4 regions of the Pseudoalteromonas tunicata genome follow, and region 1 is predicted to be linked to each of the others. Evidence: predicted binding sites of a transcription regulator. Region 1 holds the regulator's gene; each other region holds the start of a gene.
What was found. The regulator sigma-54, encoded in region 1, starts transcription at its own class of promoters, with help from an activator protein. The targets are predictions, from matches to a motif close to GTTGGCACGNNNNTNGNNT.
Positions count from the first base shown of each region.

Region 1 (5,734 bases):
GCCATTTCGAACATCTTCAGAGAGTTCTTCGAGTACCTCACCTTGTAAGTCAGAGTCAACGAGCTGCCATAGGACTGAGCGGCCTTTATGTGGTGATGACTCAAGTAATAATGCAATATCACAAGGAGCCATATGTGCCAGCATGCGACGAACATGAACAAACATCCCGCTATTTAATGCGCGAGTAATCTCGTGCAGTCGAAGTTGAGTGTTGTCTAATTCTATCGCTTCAGGCATAGCGGCTCTTTCTAGTTGATGAGTGGGATCGTATTTGTATTCGCTTGATGTTTATTTTTATCTGACTTTTTAGCAAGTCTTTGATTTTAGCTCAGTTAGTATAGCGTAATCTGTTTGTTTAGTCAGTTAGTCTTGTTCGTTAAATTTATCAGCAATCAGATTGCCAATTGCCACCAGTGCTTGTTCAGCATCAGGGCCTTCACAGGTGACCTTAACTTCTTTACCTTGGCTGCTTTCTAATAATAGTAAGCCAAGCACGCTGTCGGCTTCTGCTGATTTTTGATCTTGTTCTAATGTAATGCTGGCATCAAAGCTCGCTGCTAGTTGCGCTAACACTGTAGCTGCGCGTGCATGTAAGCCGAGTTTATTTTGAATTAAAAAAGTATTTTGACAGCGCATATTATTTCTCTTGTTCGCGATGGTGAACTTTGACATTTTTGTGGCTTCGGCTGAAGTTATCGGCCAGTGTTTGAGCCAGATACACTGAGCGATGTTGACCTCCGGTGCAGCCAATCGCTATGGTTAAATAATTACGGTTATTGCGTTCTAAATGCGGTAGCCAAGTTTGTAAAAACGTTTGAATTTGCCAAGTGAATTTATGCACTATGCTGTGACTGGCTAAAAAGTCTTTTACTGGTTGATCAAGACCTGTGAGTGGTTTTAGCAGTGGTTCCCAATGGGGGTTAGGTAAAAATCGTGCGTCAAACACATAGTCAGCATTTTTTGGAATTCCGTGTTTAAAACCAAACGATTCAAATGTAATAATCAGTTGATTGTCTTTTTTACCCAGCACTCGCGCTCTGATTGCTTCGGCTAACTGATGTACACTTAGATCACTGGTATCGATAATGATATCAGCCCTTGAAACCAGCACATCAAGTAATATTTTTTCTTCTTTTATGGCAGCATCAAGAGGCTGGGAATTTATTGAGAGTGGGTGCAAGCGTCTGGTTTCTGAAAAGCGACGAATTAACGTATTGTCGTCACTATCTAAATAAAATAATGTAGGCTTGGCAAATTCAGGTAAATATTCCAAAATCTCGTTAAATTCTTGCTGAATTTTAGGAAGATTTCTGACATCAATACTGACCGCTATTTTGTCGTAACTATCTGAAACACTGCGAACTAACGAAGGAAGTAAATTGACTGGAATGTTATCAACAGCGTAATAACCCAAGTCTTCTAATACTCGTAATGCAACCGACTTCCCTGATCCTGAACGGCCACTAATAATAATAAGTTGCACTGTACTTCTCCTTCTGTGGTTACGCTGCGTCAATAATCAAAAACAGTTCCTCGTCGGATTGCGCGGTGCGTAATTGCTTACAAAATTGTTTGTCATTCAGTTTATCAGCTATTGCAGCAAGCGTCTTTAGATGGTTATGTGATTCTGCATCAGGTACGAGCAGTGCAACAAAAATATCAACCGGTTTATTATCAATGGCATCAAAGTCGATGGCTTCTTGATTGACCAATAATATGGCTAAGCTTTCACTTAACCCTGCTAAGCGGCCATGAGGGATTGCAATACCCCTGCCAATTCCTGTGCTACCGAGTTTTTCACGGTTCAGTAAGGCGGTTAAAATTTCTTGTTCTGATAAATCAGGAAGCTTTTGATGGGCAAGTTCACTAATGTGTTCAAGAATGCGTTTTTTGCTATGAAAAAGGACTGCAGCTTTGGTGCAGTCCTTAGAAATAAAAGAATTTAATTTCATGGTTAATGACGTGAATTTTTCTCTTTATGTTTAATAACTTGACGATCTAATTTATCAATTAGGGCATCAATGGCGGCGTACATATCTTCATGTTCTGAAGTGGCAAACAATTCGCCTCCCGTAACATGTAATGTTGCTTCTGCTTTTTGAACTAGTTTTTCAATATCTAAAATAACATGCACGTTATTGATATGATCAAAGTGCCTCTCGAGCTTAGCGAACTTGTTAGTGACATAGTCTCTTAAAGGTTCTGTAATTTCTACGTGACGACCAGTTAAATTAAGTTGCATAAGCATTTTCCTTCTATTAAACGCCTCAGATTAAACTTTTTCTCTGATTGGACGGGGGAATGGATAGCGATTCGCGGTATTTTGCGATAGTTCGTCTAGCCACGTTAATTCCTTGTTCTGCCAATATATCTGCAATTTTGCTATCACTCAAAGGTTTAGTTTGGTTTTCTGCAGCTACCAGCTTTTTGATCAGTGCTCGAATTGCTGTTGATGAACACTCACCTCCATTTTCAGTGCTGACATGGCTTGAGAAAAAGAACTTAAGTTCATAAATACCGCGAGGGGTATGCATAAACTTTTGAGTTGTAACACGAGAAATTGTTGATTCGTGCATTTCTACCATTTCAGCAACATCATTTAAAACCATTGGTTTCATGGCTTCGTCGCCATGTTCAAAAAAAGCTTGCTGCTGTTGTACGATACAATTTGCTACTTTGAGCAAGGTATCGTTGCGGCTTTCAAGACTTTTAATAAACCATTTTGCTTCTTGTAAATGAGAGCGAATAAATTGACTGTCTTCACTCGATTTTACTGAACGGCTCATTGCCGCGTATTGATCATTCACTCTGATTTTAGGCATGCTATCTGAGTTTAGTTCAACCACCCAACGACCTTTAATTTTTTTCACCGAAACATCTGGAATAACATATTCAGGCTGTTCGGTATTAATGCTATCAGCTGGTTTTGGGTTAAGCGTATGAATGAGTGTCATGATTTCTTTAAGCTCTTCTTCTTTGAGCTTAGTTTTTTTCATAAGAGTTCGATAATCACGTGCCGCTAAAAGTTCAATATGTTGCTGAACAATTTCCTTGGTTTGTGCCAGCCAAGGGGTATCTTTTGCAAATTGATTAAGTTGAATAAGTAAACATTCTGGGAAGTTTCTTGCAGCTATTCCAATAGGATCAAATACTTGAATGCGTTTTAATACCGCCTCCACTTCATCTAGCTCAACCGCTAACCCATCACTGCCTTCACCAATGCTGTCACAAATATCTTCGGTTGAAAGGGTTAAGTAGCCATCATCGTTAATGGCTTCTACGATGGCAATGGCAATTGCTTCATCGGTTGGGCTAAAACGAGTTAAACGCAGTTGCCACATTAAATAGTCATGTAATGTTTCGCTGGTGCTACCTTGATAAATGGTATCGTTGTCAGGAGCGGGGCCTGATGAGGTTGAAGGACCGGCACTAATATATTCATCCCAGCCAACATCCATAGGTAATTCGTCAGTGAGTGAATCTTTATTGAGTGCATCTGAACTTTCTATTTCAGCATCTGCCGTTGGCTCAAAGTCCGAATCATAATTATCGTTTTGAAACTCTTGGTTTTCGTTATTTTCGGTTTCGTTGTTATATTCGGTTTCTTCAAGCTCGAGTAAAGGGTTGCTATCAAGTGCTTCTTGAATTTCTTGTTGAAGATCTAAAGTGCTCAATTGCAGTAAGCGAATAGCTTGCTGCAATTGTGGGGTCATTGTAAGTTGTTGCCCAAGACGAAGTTGTAATGATTGCCTCATTGACGCCTAACAATCCTTTTAGTTATTAAAATAGATGGCACTTAGTTACGAAGTAAACTAACTATAGCTTGAATTGTTCACCTAGGTAAACATCGCGTACTTTTTGATTTTCGAGTACTTCTTTTGGTGTTCCAGTTGCGATTAATTCGCCATGAGAAACAATGTAAGCTTTTTCACAAACATCTAGGGTTTCTCGTACGTTATGATCTGTAATCAAGACACCAATACCACGTTTTTTTAGGTGGCGAATAATTTTCTTTATATCTATCACTGATATTGGATCAACACCAGCAAAAGGCTCATCAAGCAGAATAAATTTTGGTTCGGCGGCTAAAGCGCGAGCAATTTCGACCCGGCGCCTCTCTCCACCTGAAAGCGCCATACCTTGGCTGTCTCTGATATGACAAATATTAAATTCTTCAAGTAGATTATCGAGTTGCTCTTCACGTTGTGTCTTATTGAGGCCTTTACGGGTCTCTAAAATAGCCATGATATTTTGATAAACAGTCAACTTTCTAAAAATTGAGGACTCTTGTGGTAGATAACCAATCCCTAAGCGTGCGCGACTATGCATGGGAAGTAATGTGATGTCTAGATCATCAATGGTGATCAGGCCTTTATCACTTGGCACTAAGCCTACTATCATGTAAAAAGTGGTGGTTTTTCCTGCTCCGTTAGGGCCAAGTAAACCAACAATACTGCCTGCCTTTACTTCAATGCCAACATTTTTAACAACTTGGCGGCCATTATAACTTTTGGCAAGTTGAGTGGCGGTTAATGTTGTCATTTTTTATCCTTTTCAGGAGCGGTTAAAATTGTACGCACTCGTTGGTTTGAGTTTTCAGCCTTTTCAGCGCTAATAAGTTGCTGGTTAATATCATAAATTATATTTTCGGCACTGATTTTTTGGCCGCTTTGGGTAATGGAAGCATTGCCTGAAATGGTCAATATTGCGCTGGCAACGTCATAACTTATTTCGTCGGCACTTGCGGTGATTACATTACCATCTGGCAAGGTTTCTGAATATCTTGCAGGGTGGCCTCTGGCGATTAATAACTCTTTATTTTCACCTAATTCTGCGCGGCGATAGGCTTCTAAAAAATCAGCTTTTATAATGCGTTTTCCATGGGTCACTTCAACATTTTTCTCAAAAATAACCACGTTTCTTTTTAATTCAGCTTGTTGTTTATCGGCATCAATTAATACTTGGGATTTTTCATTATTGGCCGAGCTAAAAAAGCTCATGCTTAATAATGCTAAAATAAGAATAGGTTTATTGGTCATAATAAATAGTCTGTGTATGGTTGATGAGTTCAATAACTTCGGACTCAAAGTTCGCAATAAGCCCTTTACCTGTGATTAAGATATTTGGCCCTGTAATTTCAACTGGTCGTTCTGATTGCATGGTGGAATGTGTAATATCCACTTCAATATAGTCAGCTTTAATATTTTGTAGCATGGCAGTTTTATCTAAATTAACAGCTTCAACATTCACTTCTAATATGAGTTTTTTACTTTCATACAAAGTTGCCTCAGCTGCACTTATTTCCCAAATTCCATTTTTAGAATAAAGCGTAAAAACTGGTGCAGTAAAATGGGTAAAACCTAAGTCTTGGTATTGCTCCATTTTAGTTGCTGATACCTTGTGGCTAATTTTACCATCGCTATTAAACACGGTTTGTTTTAGCTCTGTTGCAATGTAGTCAGGTTCTGCAACATCTGATTTTTTTTGCGTGATTTGCTGCTGCGGCTGAATAAAGTAGGGATACCAGAGCCAACTCATTAACGCTAGGAAAAAAATACTAAGGCTGAGGCGCGCTAAATTCATGCACTGATACCTTGGCTAGTTAAAGGGTGACCTTGGCTTAACATCAGTAAGTCGGTCAGTTCTCTTACCGCACCATATCCGCCACGCATCATAGTGGTGTAGTGAGATATATGCTTAATAATGGGGTGAGCATCATTCACTGCCACGGCAA
Region 1 is NZ_CP011032.1:3,622,680-3,628,413, reverse strand. It holds gene mgtE (magnesium transporter) at 1-237, opposite strand, end outside; gene PTUN_RS16450 (HPr family phosphocarrier protein) at 364-636, opposite strand; gene rapZ (RNase adapter RapZ) at 638-1,483, opposite strand; gene ptsN (PTS IIA-like nitrogen regulatory protein PtsN) at 1,503-1,952, opposite strand; gene hpf (ribosome hibernation promoting factor) at 1,955-2,242, opposite strand; gene PTUN_RS16430 (RNA polymerase factor sigma-54) at 2,268-3,755, opposite strand; gene lptB (LPS export ABC transporter ATP-binding protein) at 3,817-4,542, opposite strand; gene lptA (lipopolysaccharide transport periplasmic protein LptA) at 4,539-5,039, opposite strand; gene lptC (LPS export ABC transporter periplasmic protein LptC) at 5,029-5,583, opposite strand; gene kdsC (3-deoxy-manno-octulosonate-8-phosphatase KdsC) at 5,580-5,734, opposite strand, start outside.

Region 2 (5,734 bases), 1.5 Mb from region 1:
CATATTGCAGGTCATACTCTTGAAGGGAAGGCTCGTGGTACCGAAATGCTCTATCATGCATTATGCCAGCTAACGGGAGATTTACCCCGTTACCAGTTAAGTGACTTTTTGCCGACGCCTGCAATCAGCCATATCAAAATAACTGAGACATTTTGCGCATCAGATATTATTAACTTGGTTCATAGTGTGTATGATGTGCGCCGCGATCACGGTTTAATGACTCAATTATTAGACCTAAAAGGTTTCGATTATCTCAGAAAGCATTATCCGACGCGCAGAGAGTTCAGTGCTCTGACAATCGAATGTGCAACAACTTCGCAAGCACAGATGCTTGAACAGCTCGGTTTTAATATCGGCACTCGTAAAAATTTGATTTAAGGTAACTTCATGTCACAAAAATATAATATTGCTATTTTAGGGGCGACCGGTTTAGTGGGTCGTCAAATCATTGAAACATTATCTGATCGTAAATTTCCTGTTGATACCTTGTATTTGTTAGCAAGTAGCCGCAGCGCTGGGGAAGATATTCGTTTTGATGGTCAAGACATTGAAGTGCAAGATGTAGCTAATTTTGATTTTAGCCTTGCGCATATTGCAATTTTTTCAGCGGGCAGTGAAGTATCATTACAGTACGCAGAAAAAGCGGCAGAAGCAGGTTGTATTGTGATTGATAATACATCAGCATTTCGTAATGATTTTGATATTCCACTTGTGGTACCAGAAGTCAATTTAAGCAGTCTAGAAGACTATCGTAACCGTAATATTATCGCCAATCCAAATTGTTCAACCATTCAAATGTTATTAGCAATTAAGCCAGTCTATGATGCATATGGCATTGATAGAATTAATATTTGTACATATCAAGCTGTATCGGGGGCAGGTAAAGAAGCGGTCGATGAATTAGCAAAACAAACCGCTAATCTCATGAATGCGCGCCCGATGGATAATCAAGTATTCCCAAAACAAATCGCTTTTAATGTTATCCCACAAATTGATGATTTTACGGACAATGGTTATACCAAAGAAGAAATGAAAATCGTTAATGAAACGCAAAAAATTCTCGGCGATAGCACAATTGCAATTAATCCAACTGCGGTACGTGTCCCTGTCTTTTTTGGTCATGCTGAGGCAATTCATCTTGAAACGCGTATGCCATACGACCTTGAGCATATCAAAGAGTTATTGCGTGATGCACCGGGCGTTGAGTTGATTGATGCTGCAGATGACTTCCCAACACCAGTATCTGACGCAAGTGGTAATGATACGGTATATGTCGGTCGTTTACGTCAAGATATTAGTCATCCGCATGGTTTAAATATGTGGGTTGTGGCTGATAATACGCGTAAAGGCGCAGCAACAAATAGCGTGCAAATAGCAGAAGCACTGATTGAATCGTACTTATAACAATAAGTGAGTGATTAAAACCAAAGATTGCTAGGTTTGTATTTTTATTAAAGCAGGTGAAAACCTGCTTTTTTATTGCTAAACGAAGGTGGCAATTATTGCCGCTTACAGTCAGTCAATGCACTTATTGCTATAACAAAGCAGCCAGAAAATACAATTGTGTGGCGCAAAACAACATCATGGGTAAAGAGTACCAAAACTCTAATCTTAAGTTTTAAAATAAGGTTCACGCTATTTGGTTGATAAATAGCTGGATTTGATTCAAATCTATCAATTTATCTGTTCCTGTAACTGAAAAGTTAATTGTTTATTTCATTTTTTTGTTACGAAATTCAGTTTTACTCATCTAAGGCATTCATTCTTAAAGTCTTTCAATGGATATTCGCGATCATCTGGTTTATAGTTTGAGATTGGAACGAAGCTTGCAAATTTATAAATAACCCTGTTTGATTAATCAATGTCGTTTGGTCGAACATATTTTCAGAAAGTAAAGGAATAGCATGCGTGGTTTAGCCTCAATTTTACTTTTAATGTCAGTGCTGGTGGTAACACCAAATTTGGCTAGTGGTGAAGGCACTCGATTAAAAGGCCCCAAAGGTGTTGACTATGGTGAACAAGGTCGCTCATTTGGCCCTGTAAAAGAAAGTGATACTTTGTGGCGTATTGCAGTGAAAATTCGTCCTGATAATTCAGTGTCGATCTATCAAGTTATGCAGGCCTTATACGAAAAAAATCCAGATTCTTTTCTTGATAAAAACATTAATCACATTCGTGATGGTGCTTATTTAAAAATCCCATCTTTGGCTGAAATTCGCAGCATTGAACCTGAACTTGCCCGTCAAAAATCGGATAAAGACGATGCCATGTGGGAAAAAAAGAAAAATGGCACGTTAGATAGCTCAACAATTAACTTGGTTGAGAAAAAAATGACACAGGCGCGTCAGTCTGATGTTGAAGATGCGAAGCAAGAAATAAAAAAAGAACTAGATGAACTAAAACAAGATCAAAGCGTTCGCCTTGTTGATTTACAAAAGAAATTTAAAGAATCTGTCGATAACGTTGAAACCATTTTAGCGGAAAATAATAAGTTAAAATCGCAGCTTGAAAATATTTCTTCTGAGCTTGACGGCGTGAAAGAACAACTGGGTAACGATAGTTTAATTCAGCAGCAGTTGCGTGAAATGCTGTCGATGCAAAATGAGTTATTAGCCCAGCAAAAAGCAGAGATGTTAGAAAAAGAAGCTGGATTTAGTTGGTCAAAATTTATTTCAGATCCGCTCACTTGGATTTTCTTGGGTTCAGTCCCTGCGATTATGATGTTAGTGGGTGGGTATTTATATATTCGCAATCGCAAAGCTGGTGCGCAAGAGCCTGAAAATATTTTTGATACACCAAAACCAGCCGTAGCGCCTGCGCCACCACCTCCGCCATTTGAAACAGATTCACCTGATTTGATGAGTATCGATGACAGCCTTGCAGATGATACGCTTGATGATCTACTTAATGACTCTATTCAGCTTGATGATGTACACGATAATGACGACATGCTGCCAGAGCCTGATGATATCTTGTATGAAGAGGATGAACCTGAATTAGATTTAGATGACTTTGAAGGTGACTCACTGCTAAATCAAGATGAGTTAGATGGTTTACTTAGCGACGATTTAATTTTTGATGATGGTTCGGATGAACTCGATGATTTAGTGCCTGATCTAGAATCAGATGCCATCGATCCAAACAATATTTTAAACGAAGATGATATCGATGCATTACTGCAACAAGATTTTGACAGTGATGATGATTTATTACCTGAAACCGATATAGAAATAGATATACCTGAAGAGTTAGAGCCTGATGATAATGTGGTTGATGATGTTGATATTGACGGCATTATGGATGAACTCAGCGCATCAAATACGCCAGTAAAAGATGATGATATTGATTCATTACTTGAAGGTAATCAACAAGATGACAGTGATGACTTAACCAGTGACTTAGATGACATTGACGATTTGTTAAATTCAGTTCAAGCGGATGAGGCGCTTGATAATGCTGATATTGACGACTTATTAGACAGTCAGCCGATGACAGAGCAAGCAATTGATGATTTGCTTGCATCAGATGATGATACGTTACTTGATAATGACCTACCCACTAGTGATGCAGATGAGCTCGGTGGCGATTTTGATGACATTGATAGTTTACTTGATGCTGTAAATGATACTGAAAAAAATAAGCCAAGCTCAGTACCATCGGTAGATTTAAGTAATGATGACTTAGACGATATTGATAGTATTTTAGATGCTATTGATGAAGCACCAAGTTCTGAGCCTGATATTGAAATCAATATTGATGGCGATAATGAAACCAATGACTTAACTGATGACCTAGATAATTTACTCGATACAGCTAATGATGAGTTAGATGATATTTTAGATTCTACCGATGAGGCGTCTAGTGTTTCGTCTGATATTGAAATCAATATTGATAGCAATAATGAAGTAAATGGCATAACTGATGACTTCGAGGATTTAGATAGCTTACTTGATACAACTAATGATGCATTAGTCGATGACTTAGATGATCTTGATGGCTTATTAGACGACAATAACGATCTTATTGCAGACCCTGAACTAACCGACATAGTCGATGATTTAGATGATATCGATAATTTACTCAGCGCCACTGATACGCCATTAACTCAAGACTTAACAGAACTACCGCAAGAACTAGATGAACTGATTGCACAAAATGAAACAACTCCTATTGAGCAAGAGGATGAGTTAAGTGATTTAGACGAGCTTGATGATTTACTCGATTCATTAGATAAGCCTCTGGCTGATGATATTGACGCTGAAGATGACTCGATGAGTCTTGATAGTTTAGTTTCTGATCAGGACGATGAGAGCGATTTTGTTCAAAACGCTGAGTTAGCGCCTGACGATGATTTACTCGATACGTTAGATGAGCTCGATGCTGATGAGCAAATTGAGGGTCAAACAGAGTTAGAGACTTTAGAGGCATCTGCAGTTGAAGAAGCACCTGCAGATGATGACTCAGATAGCCTTGATGATTTAAGTGACATCGATAATTTACTCGATTCATTAGATGATCCTCTGTTAGATGACGTTCAAACTAGCGATGAGCTGGATACACCAAATGATTTATCGATTGAAGATGAAAATGAGCTGGTATCTGATTTAGATTCTGATTCATTAGATGAGTTAGAACAGGCTGATAGCTCTGATGATATGAGGGATTTACTCGATTCGTTAGATGACCCTAACCCTCAAGAAGTATCAGATAATGACATTGAAACAGAAGAGCTAGATGCAACAGACTTAGAGACGCAAAAGCCATCCTCAGAACAAGAGAGTAATCCTCAACTTGATGATCTTGAGCCTTATCATGAGAATTTAGCTAATTTTGACTCCGATGAGTCTGAGCTGGATGGTGAAATTGAGCTTGGTGACGATCCATTGGCTGAATTGGACGAAGCTGATGTTCAAGAGCCTGAGGTTAGCGAAGAACTTGTTGAACCTGAAGATGATGAGCTGTTAATTGAAGAAGATCTTATCGATGAAGGTCTGATTGATGATGAGCTAATCACTGATGAGATTGATTTGGCTGACGATACTGAAGAGGGAGACGAGCTTACTGCGGATCTTGAGCAATTGCGAGCTGATACACCGAGTATTGAATTAGATGAATACCCTGAACTTGAATTAGACGAAGCATTGGCTGAATTAAATATGGCCGACTTTGGACACTCGACAGTTCAGCCATCGCAAACTGAAAAAGAGTTACAAGAATCACTAAGCTTAGGTAGCTCAGATATTGATGCTGATTTAGAAATTTCTGAAGATGATTTTATCGAAGATTTTGAGCTTGATGGTTTAGATGATGAATTTGGTGAATTGGCTCAAAGTGGAATTGGGAAAACAATTGCTGACTTAGAAGCTGACTTACAAAGCATAGAACAAGACATTCATAGCGAAGATGATACTAGTGAGTTAGATAGTAAGTTTGACTCATTATTAGAAGAGAGCGATGAAGGCTTTATGCTTGATGATCTCGATGCTGATGATGAGCTAGATGAAGCGCTACTTGACCCACTTGAGCACACCGATTTTGATTCTTTATTGAGTGAATTAGAAGGTGACGATGAGATAGACTCTAACGACTTACAAGAGTTTGAGTTAGATTTTGATAATCTACTTGCCGAAGAGTCACTGTCGGCGGAACCTTTAGACATCACTGAGCCAGACGAGTTAGATGAAGAAGGGGATTACTTAGATATTGAACAATTACTTGAGGAAAGTGATGACCA
Region 2 is NZ_CP011032.1:1,189,529-1,195,262, forward strand. It holds gene PTUN_RS05430 (4-phosphoerythronate dehydrogenase) at 1-378, shown strand, start outside; gene PTUN_RS05435 (aspartate-semialdehyde dehydrogenase) at 388-1,404, shown strand; gene PTUN_RS05440 (FimV/HubP family polar landmark protein) at 1,905-5,734, shown strand, end outside.
Region 2: the regulator sigma-54 is predicted to act here: its motif matches at 1,814-1,832, upstream of PTUN_RS05440 (FimV/HubP family polar landmark protein).

Region 3 (5,734 bases), 700 kb from region 1:
GGCAATTACTCACCGCTAAAGGCGAAGCTGTGATTGGCGAAGGTGGTCCGATTATCCTGCCGGTGCCGCTTGAAAAAGTTCAAATCAGCACCGATGGCACTATTCAAGTCCGGCCACAAGGCGCGCCTGCTAGCTTTTTAGAAGATGTGGAGCGCTTAAAAGTTGTCGTACCACAAAATCAAAATTTACTCGAAAAAGGCTTAGATGGTCTGTTTCGTCCAAAAGATAAATCGACCTTTAAAGATCAATGTGACTTTTGTGACACCAATTTAGAAGTGCAGGTAATAAGTGGCGCGTTAGAAATGTCGAATGTTAACCCAGTTGATGAAATGGTTGGCATGATAGCGCATCAGCGCCAGTTCGAATTACAAGTCAAGATGATGAAAACAGCAGAGAAGATGGACGAAAGTCAGGCTTCTTTATTACGAATTATTTAGTAGTTGACGGAGAATAAATTATGCATCCGGCATTGTGGATTAGTAAAACCGGGCTTGACGCCCAACAAACTGATATTTCGGTTATTTCAAATAACTTAGCGAATGCGAGTACTGTTGGCTATAAAAAGAGCCGCGCAGTATTTGAAGATTTGCTTTATCAAAATATTAATCAACCAGGTGGTCGCTCGTCACAAGACACCGAAATGCCTTCCGGGTTAATGCTCGGTGCGGGTACTAAAGTAGTCGCCACGCAAAAAAACTTTTCTCAAGGCAATATGATCACCACAGATAACTCGATGGATTGGATGATCCAAGGTCAAGGTTTTTTTGAGGTGTTATTACCCGACGGTAGTTTAGCGTATTCACGTGCTGGCCAATTTACTACTGATGGTGATGGCCGAGTGGTGACATCGGGTGCTGGTTTTCCTGTACAGCCTGAAATGAATGTTCCTAATGATGCGCAGTCACTTACTATTTCACAAGACGGTGAAGTATCGGTGCGTGTTCGTGGTCAGGCCGATAACGTGGTCATTGGACAGCTCACGATTTCGGATTTTATTAATCCATCAGGTCTTGAGCCGATGGGGCAAAATTTATTTACCGAAACAGCGGTAAGTGGTGCGCCCATTCAGGGTAACCCCGGTGCCGATGGCTTAGGTGTCATTGTACAAGGTGCGCTTGAAACATCGAATGTAAATACCACCGAAGAATTAGTGAACTTGATTGAAACCCAACGTATTTATGAAATGAACTCAAAAGTAATTTCATCAGTTGATCAGATGTTGAACTTCATTAATCAACAACTTTAAGCAGTAGGAGAGGGTCATGAAAAATACTCTAATTAGTTTGTGTGCTATTTTTCTCTCAGTTGGCTGTGTGTCGACTGGCAATCGCAATGTTATTGTCGATGATCCTTATTTTACCCCTATTCCAGCAGAAGCTGAAACAGAACCTATGGTGCAAACCGGTTCCTTATTTGATGCTTATAATTCAAACGATTTATACAGCGATAAAAAAGCGGTTCGTGTTGGCGATATCATTACCGTCATGCTTAATGAGTCAACTCAAGCATCTAAAAGTGCCAAAACCGAAAGCGGCAAAGCGACTGATATTGCTTTAAACCCACTCGTTGGCCTTGGTGGCAAAAACGTTAATATTGGTGGTCAAAGTATTGAGTTGGGGCTCAAGTCCGATTCCTCATACAAAGGGGATGCAAAGTCCAATCAATCTAACAGCTTAAGCGGTAATATTTCAGTTAATGTGATGCGTGTTTTACCCAATGGTAATTTAATGATCCGAGGCGAAAAGTGGCTCACGCTAAATACGGGTGAAGAGTTTATTCGTTTAGAGGGGGTTGTTCGTGCATCTGATGTTGCTGCCGATAATACTGTGGAATCAAATCGTATCGCGAATGCCCGTATTCAGTATTCTGGTAAAGGGGATCTTCAAGATGCTCAAAGCAGTGGTTGGTTGTCGCGCTTTTTTATGAGTGCATTATTTCCTTTTTAAGGGGAAGTTAAATGAAAAATTTTCTATGCTCAATCGCGCTATTTTTATTACTCTTTAGCACCGCGAGTGTTGCTGAGCGCATCAAAGATGTTTCAATGGTTGAAGGGGTGCGAGACAATCAATTGGTCGGTTATGGTTTAGTGGTAGGTTTGCCTGGTACCGGTGAGCAAAGCCGATTTACCGAACAAACCTTTAAAGCTATGTTAAGTGGTTTTGGTATTGCATTACCTGATAATTTAAAACCTAAAATTAAAAATGTTGCAGCCGTCGCGGTGCATGCAAAATTACCCCCTTTTATAAAACCTGGGCAAACAATAGATGTCACAGTGTCATCTATCGGCAGTGCGGGCAGTTTACGTGGCGGTACATTGTTACAAACTTTTTTAAAAGGGATTGATGGTAATGTCTATGCGATTGCTCAAGGTAGTCTTATTGTCAGTGGTTTAGGAGCTGAAGGTGGAGATGGCAGTCGAATTTTAGTTAATACGCCAACCGTTGGTAGAGTGCCAAATGGTGCAACTGTTGAGCGAGCTGTGCCAAACCCGTTCTCACAAGGTGATTTTATTACTTTCAATTTGCATCGCCCAGATTTTACCACTGCAAAACGATTAGCCGAAACCATCAATAATTTGGTTGGCCCTAATTCAGCTAGTGCACAAGATGCAGCATCGGTTCGGGTTATTGCACCTAGGGATGTATCGCAGCGAGTTGCGTATTTATCAACCCTTGAAAATCTTGAGTTTAAACCGGCAGATACGTCAGCCAAAATTTTAGTTAACTCACGAACTGGCACTATTGTGATTGGTAAAGATGTTAAATTACAACCCGCTGCGATTACTCATGGTGGTTTAACGGTCACAATTGCAGAAAACCAAGATGTCTCTCAACCAAACCCTCTTGCAACGGGCGATACGACGGTCACAACACAAAGCATTATAGATGTTTCTCGAGATGACTCGCGGGCCTTTGTATTTAATCCTGGAGTCAGTTTAGATGATTTGGTGCGAGCAATTAATGAAGTTGGCGCGGCGCCGGGGGATTTAATGGCTATTTTAGAGGCACTTAAAGAAGCTGGGGCAATAAGTGGCCAGTTGATTGTCATTTAGCGGCAAAACCGAGTATTTAATTTTGTAGCAATTAATAAAAACGGGCTAGTTAAGCTCGTTTTTTTATTTTTAGTTTGGCTCAAAAAAAGTTATTTTTTTGCTTTTCAACCAGCAGTATAAATTTTTATTAATTAAATCAGTCTATAACCTCGCTTTTAACTTGGCATTTCAATTGCATTGACCTTGTTATGTTCCCTTGTGTCAACAAACCGTTATGAATGAAATAAATCACGCTTCGCCCAGTAGTTATTTTGACCTCAATAGTCTTAATGATCTGCGACATGACGCTAAAAGTGGTCAAGGAAATGAAAAAGAAGCACTGCGAAAAGCGGCGCAACATTTTGAATCTATTTTCATGAATATGCTGCTCAAAAGTATGCGTAAAGCCAATGAGGCGTTTGAATCAGACAGCCCTTTTAATAGTGAATCGACCAAATTCTACCAAGACATGCACGATCAACAGCTAACGATGGAGCTTTCTTCTAATGGCTCGTTAGGGTTAGCGGATTTAATTGTTGAGCAATTAAGCCCAGATTATAAGAATTATCGCCCAGCATCTACTTTGCGCGCTGATGCCACATTGAATAATCCTGTTGCGTCGTTAGCTGAAGGTGAATCAATCAAACGTACCACGAATACGGCACTACCGACTTGGATTAATCAGCAATTTTTAGCAGCGCAAAAAGCGCAAGCAAAACTTGATGAGCAAACGAGTGAAGTCAGCGCTGCGAGTAATTCAGCTCGTCCCGAGTTTGACTCCCAAGAATCGTTTATCGAATCGCTGTGGCATAAGGCTAAATCGGCTGCTGAAAAACTCAATCTTAATCCTGCGGTAATGATTGCACAGGCAGCGCTCGAAACTGGCTGGGGTAAACATATTATCAATACGCCAAATGGTGAATCGAGTAACAACCTTTTTAACATCAAAGCCGGTGGCAACTGGCAAGGTGACTCTGTAAAAAAAGTAACGTTGGAGTATGAGGACGGCATTGCGGTGAAGAAAAATGCCGCATTTCGCGCTTATCAAAATATCGAAGAAAGCTTTGATGACTTTGTTAATTTTTTATCGTCAGGAGGCCGTTATCAAGAGGCATTAAAAGAATCTAATAACATGGAGCGCTTTTTGCATAAGTTACAAGAAGCAGGTTACGCCACAGACCCAAATTACGCGAAGAAAATCATCGGGATCCTAAATAGTGATGGTTTACAGCAGGGGGTGAAGCGAATGTTAAGTAACGAAGTAGCAAAGTTTACGGAGTAAATTTAGATGAGTTTTGGGATTCTTGGAACGGGTGTTTCTGGCTTAGCGGCCGCACAAAAAGGGCTCGATACCACGGGCCATAATATTGCCAACGTGAATACCACTGGTTATAACCGCCAAACGGTAGAACAAATATCGACCGTTGGTATTCCATTTGGTGGCGTATTTCTTGGTAATGGTACTCAAGTTTCTTCCATTTCTCGGGCTTTTAATGAGTTTTCGTATACTGAAGTAATTTATAACAAAAGCCAATTTAACTATAACAATACCCAAACAACGAATGCCAGCCGACTCGATAATTTTTTAGCCAATACTGACACAGGGATCACTAAAAGCATTGAAGAGTCATTTAATGCCATCAACGGTATTACAGAAGACCCAACTATTATTTCTGCGCGAAATGTGTTTTTAAGTTCAGCTGAGTCTACGGCTAAACGGTTTAACAACATGTTTAGTGAAGTAGAGCAGCAGCATTTAGGTAATATTAATCAAGAAATTAAAACCACTGTTGCCGCAATTAACGAAATCACAGCTCGAATTGGCCAGTTAAATGGGGAAATAGCGGTTGCTAATTCGGTCGCTGAAAATGGTTTTCCTGCCAATGATTTACTCGATAAACGCGATTTATTGGTTAGTCAGCTCAGTGAGAAAGTACAGGTAAACATTATCGATTTACCTGATGGCACCATTAATTTAACTGTTGGCACCGGTTTAACGCTAGTGGCGGGCACATTTGCGGTGCCGCTATCGGTTGAACGTAATGAATTTGATAGCAACAAACTTGAAGTAGGCATAGCTCCAACGCCTGGCGCACCGAATAAAGCCATTGTTACCAACCAACTTGATGGTGGTTCACTTGGCGGCTTATTTAAAATTCGTGAAGAGTTATTACTACCTGCTATTCGTGACATGGGCAAAATTGCCATAGCTTACGCTGATGCATTTAATCGTCAGCAATCACTTGGTCGTGATTTAAATGGCGATGAGGGAACTAATTTATTTAAAGATATTAATGACCCTCAAGTTGCGCTTACTCGAACGCTTAATTCAAAACAAAATCCAACAGCCAGTGATTTTTCAGTCAATATCACCAATGCCTCTTTGCTTACTGGCGAGGAATATTTGATGGAGGTTGATCAAACCGGTAATTTGGTTGTTTCTGACAAAGACAAAAATGTATTAGCAACTTATACCCCAGCTGATATTGCCGCGATGTCTCCACCGACCAATGATAGGTTAGAAATTCCAGATACTGGTTTAAATATTAACATAGCTAAAAATAATTTAGCTGTGGGAGATCGTTTTTTAATTCGTGCAACATATTCGGGTTCACGTGAAATAGAACGTACCTTAGAAGACCCTAATTTAGTCGCTGCAGCGGGCAATGCTCTTGATGTCAGTGCGCCAACTAATCCAAATAA
Region 3 is NZ_CP011032.1:2,921,020-2,926,753, reverse strand. It holds gene PTUN_RS13325 (flagellar basal body rod protein FlgF) at 1-437, shown strand, start outside; gene flgG (flagellar basal-body rod protein FlgG) at 458-1,246, shown strand; gene flgH (flagellar basal body L-ring protein FlgH) at 1,263-1,946, shown strand; gene PTUN_RS13310 (flagellar basal body P-ring protein FlgI) at 1,958-3,052, shown strand; gene flgJ (flagellar assembly peptidoglycan hydrolase FlgJ) at 3,267-4,313, shown strand; gene flgK (flagellar hook-associated protein FlgK) at 4,320-5,734, shown strand, end outside.
Region 3: the regulator sigma-54 is predicted to act here: its motif matches at 3,212-3,230, upstream of flgJ (flagellar assembly peptidoglycan hydrolase FlgJ).

Region 4 (5,734 bases), 1.4 Mb from region 1:
AATCGCATCAGCTCGTTTTAACTCATTGATTAAACCCTCCTTCTTTTTACACAAGGTGAGCTGCTGATTAAATAAATCGGGATACAGAATATCACGTCTAAAACTGGCGAGTTTTTGTACTTGTAATTGTGAAAGACTATCGCAGGCATTGTTATCATAATCTTTAACCGACATGACTGTTTGCATTGCTGCATCTAACGGCAACCAAATTGCTTCAAAACCTAACTGGTTAAATAACTCGTAATAATAATCAACTTTTTGATAAGGATCGCGATTACCACCAGTTACAAAAGCAACCCGCGGCTTTCGCTTAGAACCTGCAACTTGCTTAGCTTGCTGGTAAAACGCCTGGTAAGCTAACATGGCGGTTTCATTTTCTGTTGATGCTAAATCAACCTCAGTTTTTAAACGCTTAGCTGAACGATTACTTTGCTTTTGTTCTAATAAATCAAATAGATTATTTTTTTCAAATTCAAATAAACCAGACCAAACATCACGCCCTTTAAATATCTCATCGCCATAAGAAAATGAACTGCGACGAAGAATTCTCACAAAGTCTCGCTCGGAGAGTTGTTTATCATTAATTTCGGGTTTTATCGCTTTTAACAATGCTATTGTTTGCGCTTTTAATTCAGGTTGCTCAGTCCAGTTAATATCAGATAAACGAGAAATCGCTTCATCGGTAATCGCGTAAATAGGGCCTAGTTTTGCTGACTCGTCAAAACCTTTTGTTATTTTACTTTTGGCGCAAAATTGGGTATTTTCACTTGAGCAAACTTCAAGTTCTTGACCAAACAAAAACAAACTGGCTTGCTCTTGTGCAACGCCAGTGTGTAAATAAAAAATGGTAGAAAGACCAAAAAACAGATTAGCGAGGGGCTTAGTTTTACGAATATTCATCAAAAAACACCATTTTTATTATTATTTTTAAATAATTTAGGTTAAACAATCGGCAGTAATAATGCACGCACAATAGCAAACCCTATTCTATCAATAACTCTGGTTAGTTAAAAGAATATACCTTAGATCCTCGATGATTTTATCTTTAAATTGAATTTAACTTGCCTTAATACACTAATTTTTATGCTGTTTATCGTTTTTAACTTCACTACACAATAATACTTGAGTAAATTTGTAAGGTATTTTGCACAAACATGGCTTTTTTTCACTATTGAAAAACAGCACCGCTGCAAATTTTATTGTAGAATGGCGCGTTTTTCCGCACCGGTTATTTTGGAGTACACCACCAATGCAAAAAATCATGCCTGACATTGCCCACACAGCCGAGGCATTACAAGAAGGTACTTTAGATTGGGTTGGCATGAGCCAAATTGAGTTACCTTTAATGGTAAGCAGCAAACATTGTGCTGAGCAGCATGTTTCAGCCAAAGCAGAAGCCTTTGTTAATTTAACCGACCCACAAGCAAAAGGCATTCATATGTCTCGTTTGTATTTAGCATTAGATGAGTTGTCAAACCAAACTACGCTCACCCCGCAATCACTATGCGGTTTGCTTGATCAATTTATTAGTAGCCACAATGACCTCAGCAATCAAGCGCAAGTTAATCTTAAATTTGATTATCATTTACGTCGCAGTTCATTATTAAGTGGTAAAACTGGCTGGAAAGCCTATCCAGTTGAAATAAATGCAACATTTAAAGACAATGCCGTTACTTTAGAATTGAGCGTTGCTGTAACTTATTCATCAACATGCCCTTGTTCGGCAGCGTTAGCCCGCCAATTGATTCAGCAATCGTTTGAACAACGCTTTACTGAATCGGCGGTAGATAAAGCACAAGTGCTAGACTGGTTAGGAACAACCCAAGGCATTGTTGCCACACCTCACTCACAGCGCTCTGTGGCTCAAATTAAAGTGAAATTAGCAAACACTAGCTCTGAGTTTGATATTTTGGGTTTAGTTGATGCACTGGAAAATGAACTTAAAACCCCTGTTCAAGCTGCAGTAAAACGTGAGGATGAACAAGAGTTTGCTCGTTTAAATGGTCAAAACTTAATGTTTTGCGAAGATGCGGCACGAAAAGTTAAACACGTATTAAACCAAAACACCTCTTTTGCTGATTTTTGGTTACGAGTCAATCATTACGAGTCGCTTCATGCACATGACGCTGTCAGTATTGCAGTCAAAGGTATTACCAACGGATACCGAGCCTAAAGCGACATTGAATATAGAGCAGGTCTTGACCTTCTGCTGTCCCAGATAACTCCTCGATTTTATTACATTTGACACAGATAATTTGGCACAAAAAGTGCTTAAAGAATTCAAGTGTCAATTTGTTGTCTTGGAGTTTCTATGGAATTTGTCTTGTTATCAATCTTAATTTTAGTTGTCATTGCTGCGGTGATTGCAGGTCGAATGACAGATAACGGTAATCCCTACCCCTTTAAAAGTAAATCAACCTTATTCACTCAAGTCGAAAAATCTTTTCTTGCTCTACTCGAGCAATCTGTTGGTGAAGATTACAAAATTGTCAGTCGAGTAAAGCTTGTTGATATTATTGATTTTAAATCAGGAATATCAGTCAAATCTAAACGAATGGCTTTAGCAAAAGCTAAAAACAAACAGTTAGACTTTGTTTTACTGGATAAACAAAACTTCAATATTGTTGCTGCAATTGATTTAGTCAATAACAACAATAAAGAAGGCCATAAAGCGCAAAAAGACTGGTTTGTTGGCGGGGCACTTGAATCTGCAGGGATTCCACACATCCGTATGAAAGTAAAAGCAGGATATAAATCATCAGAAGTGCGCCAAGCTATTTTATTTAAACTTGGCAAAAAGGCTGTACGTCAACCTATTGTAAAAGCAAAAACGATTATGCGTCCGGCAGTTTTATCGCCGACACAAATAAAAGCAAGCAACTCAACGGCACTTGCTCAGGTTTAAACCTAAAACGAAGCAATCAAAGTCGCCAAACCTATGGCGACTTTTTTATTTAAAGACCAAAACACTTCGCTCGTAACTTCGCATTTTTTATCTTGAAGCAGTATAATCAGCCCATCTTGATTTAGGATAACTCTCTATGAAAATTGGTATTATTGGCGCTATGGAGCCTGAAGTTGCTATTTTACGCGACGCGATGACAGACGTAACAAGCACACAAATTGCAGGTTTTACTTTTTTTACTGGCTTACTTGCTGATCAAACCGTTACCTTAGTGCAATCAGGCATTGGTAAAGTAGCATCTTGTATTGCAACGACATTATTAATTGAACGCTTTAGCCCAGATTGTGTAATTAATACGGGTTCAGCCGGTGGTTTTGAACAAAGCTTAAATGTAGGTGATGTTGTGATTTCATCAGAAGTGCGTCACCACGATGTCGATGTCACCGCTTTTGGTTATGAAATTGGCCAAGTACCGCAGATGCCGGCAGGATTTGCCGCTCACCCAACGCTGATTAGTGCAGCACAAAAGGCGATTGAAAGCCTTGGCAATATCAAAACCATGACTGGGTTAATTTGTACTGGTGATTCGTTTATGTGTGATCCTGTGCGCATTGAGACTACACGCTCACAGTTCCCAACTATGCTTGCAGTAGAAATGGAAGGCGCTGCTATCGCGCAAACTTGCCATCAATTGAATACTCCATTTGTGGTTATTCGCTCGTTATCGGATATTGCTGGTAAAGAATCACCAGATTCGTTTGAAGCTTATTTAGTGACGGCTTCAGAGAACTCATCAAAAATGGTTACTGCTTTACTTAATAACTTACAAGGTGTGAGCCTGTAAGTGTCTCTCGATTTTGTCCAACCTTTTTTGGGCTTAATCATCTTACTGGTGGCAATTTGCGCTGAGCGCTTTTTGCCACTCGCTAAGAGCTACCACCCGCTGACGCTTTATCAACTCATCATCCAAAACATCAGAACCCGTATTTATCAAGCCAATAATCCAACTTGGTATCAATATTTGGCTGGCACTTTGGGTGCTGTTTTACCCGCAGCACTGGTATTGGCCCTGTGTTTCGGCATTATCTCTTTTGCACATTATCCACAGTGGTTTGCAGGGCTCATTTTGTATATCAGCCTTGATTTTCAACCGCTAAAACAAAGCCTAGCTAAAATTCCATCTTTACTAATGCATAATCAAAAATCCACCGCGAGGGATATTTTAAAGCCTTGGTTAAGAAGGCAAACCGATACGTTATCATCTCTTGGTATTATTAAAGCAAGCATTGAAACGCTCACCTTACGCTTTGCTCGTCATTATTTTGTGATCGTATTTTTATATTTGTTTTTTGGAGCTTATGTCGCCCTTGGTTATCGTTTATTGCAAATAACTCGTCAAACTTGGTCGAAAAAAACGCCTATTAATAGCCCGCTATTGCGCCCCGTAGATACGCTGATTTATTTAATTGAATTTGTACCTATCCGCTTACTTTGTTTATCTCTCATTTTAAGAAAAGCCATTGCAACCCCTTGGCAAAACATCAAAAAGTATGGTCAATTTTATTATGATAAAAACAGTGGCTGGCTACTGAGCGCAATGAGCAGCACATTGCAAATTCAATTAGGTGGCCCAGCCTTGTACCAAAAAAGGCGATATGCAAAAATGCGGATCAGTCAGCACTCATTACCTCAAGTGACTGATTTAATACTCAGTTTCAATGTGATTAACCAAGTTCGATTTTTTTGGTTAATCCTGATTATTTTTTTGGAGATTCTTTTTGTCGCACTTACTTAAAAAATGCTTTTTTATTGTGCTTTTATGCTCCCTCTCTTTTAACTCTTTAGCCTTTGAACGCATCGCAACCTTAGCTCCCCACCTTACCGAATGGGTTTACTCTCTGGGTTTGGGAGATAAGATAGTTGCAGTGAGTGCCTACAGTGATTACCCTGCTGATGCGTTAAATAAACCGATAGTCTCTGATGTCAATGGCATTAACTTAGATGCATTAGTGCGCTTAGAGCCTGATTTGGTGTTGGTATGGCAAGGAGGCGTTCAACAAGGTCAAATTGAAAAACTAGAGCATCTGGGTATTAAAGTACATATTTCACAACCTACAATGTTGGCCGACATTACAACTGAGCTCAATAAGGTTGCGGTACTGACTAAAACCGAAGCGCAAGCACATGTTATCACCTCGCGCTTTGAAGAAAAGCTAAGCCAATTGCGCAATCAATATCAAAACAGAGCAAAACAAAATACGTTTTTTCAAGTATGGAATTCCCCATTAATTACTGCCAATGGTGATAATTGGATCCAGAACCTGCTTGATGTTTGTGCGTTAAGCAACCCTTTTGCGGAGCATCAAGTTGCTTACCCAACCGTCAACAAAGAGCAAGTCATGATGAAAAATCCTGATATCATTATTATTTCAGATAAAAATAGTAATAGCGGTCAAGGTGAGATATGGCAGCGATTACCTATGATAAATGCGGTAAAAAACCAACGAATTTATTATATTAACCCAGACTTTTTACATCGTTATACCGAGCGAGTATTGATTGGAATAGAGCAACTTTGCCAGCTGACTGAGCTCAACCAACCCAAAGAGTAAAAATTAAAGTTCATAAGTCAATTTAAGATTACCTATACTTAGTTATAGGTTGTATTAGGAGGTCTATATGAACTTTTCTAAGTCGTTATTTCCATTTTTACTCTGTACATTAACCTTAACTACTTGCAGTGATACTCCTTATCAGCATCGGCAAGTACTTACGGTGGCTAACACAGTTAAGGCACCACTACTTAACATTAATCATCATATTCGTTAC
Region 4 is NZ_CP011032.1:1,019,364-1,025,097, reverse strand. It holds gene PTUN_RS04720 (type 1 glutamine amidotransferase family protein) at 1-900, opposite strand, end outside; gene folE2 (GTP cyclohydrolase FolE2) at 1,250-2,173, shown strand; gene PTUN_RS04705 (DUF2726 domain-containing protein) at 2,312-2,905, shown strand; gene mtnN (5'-methylthioadenosine/S-adenosylhomocysteine nucleosidase) at 3,042-3,749, shown strand; gene PTUN_RS04695 (cobalamin biosynthesis protein CobD/CbiB) at 3,750-4,700, shown strand; gene PTUN_RS04690 (cobalamin-binding protein) at 4,717-5,517, shown strand; gene PTUN_RS04685 (DUF6351 family protein) at 5,585-5,734, shown strand, end outside.
Region 4: the regulator sigma-54 is predicted to act here: its motif matches at 2,255-2,273, upstream of PTUN_RS04705 (DUF2726 domain-containing protein).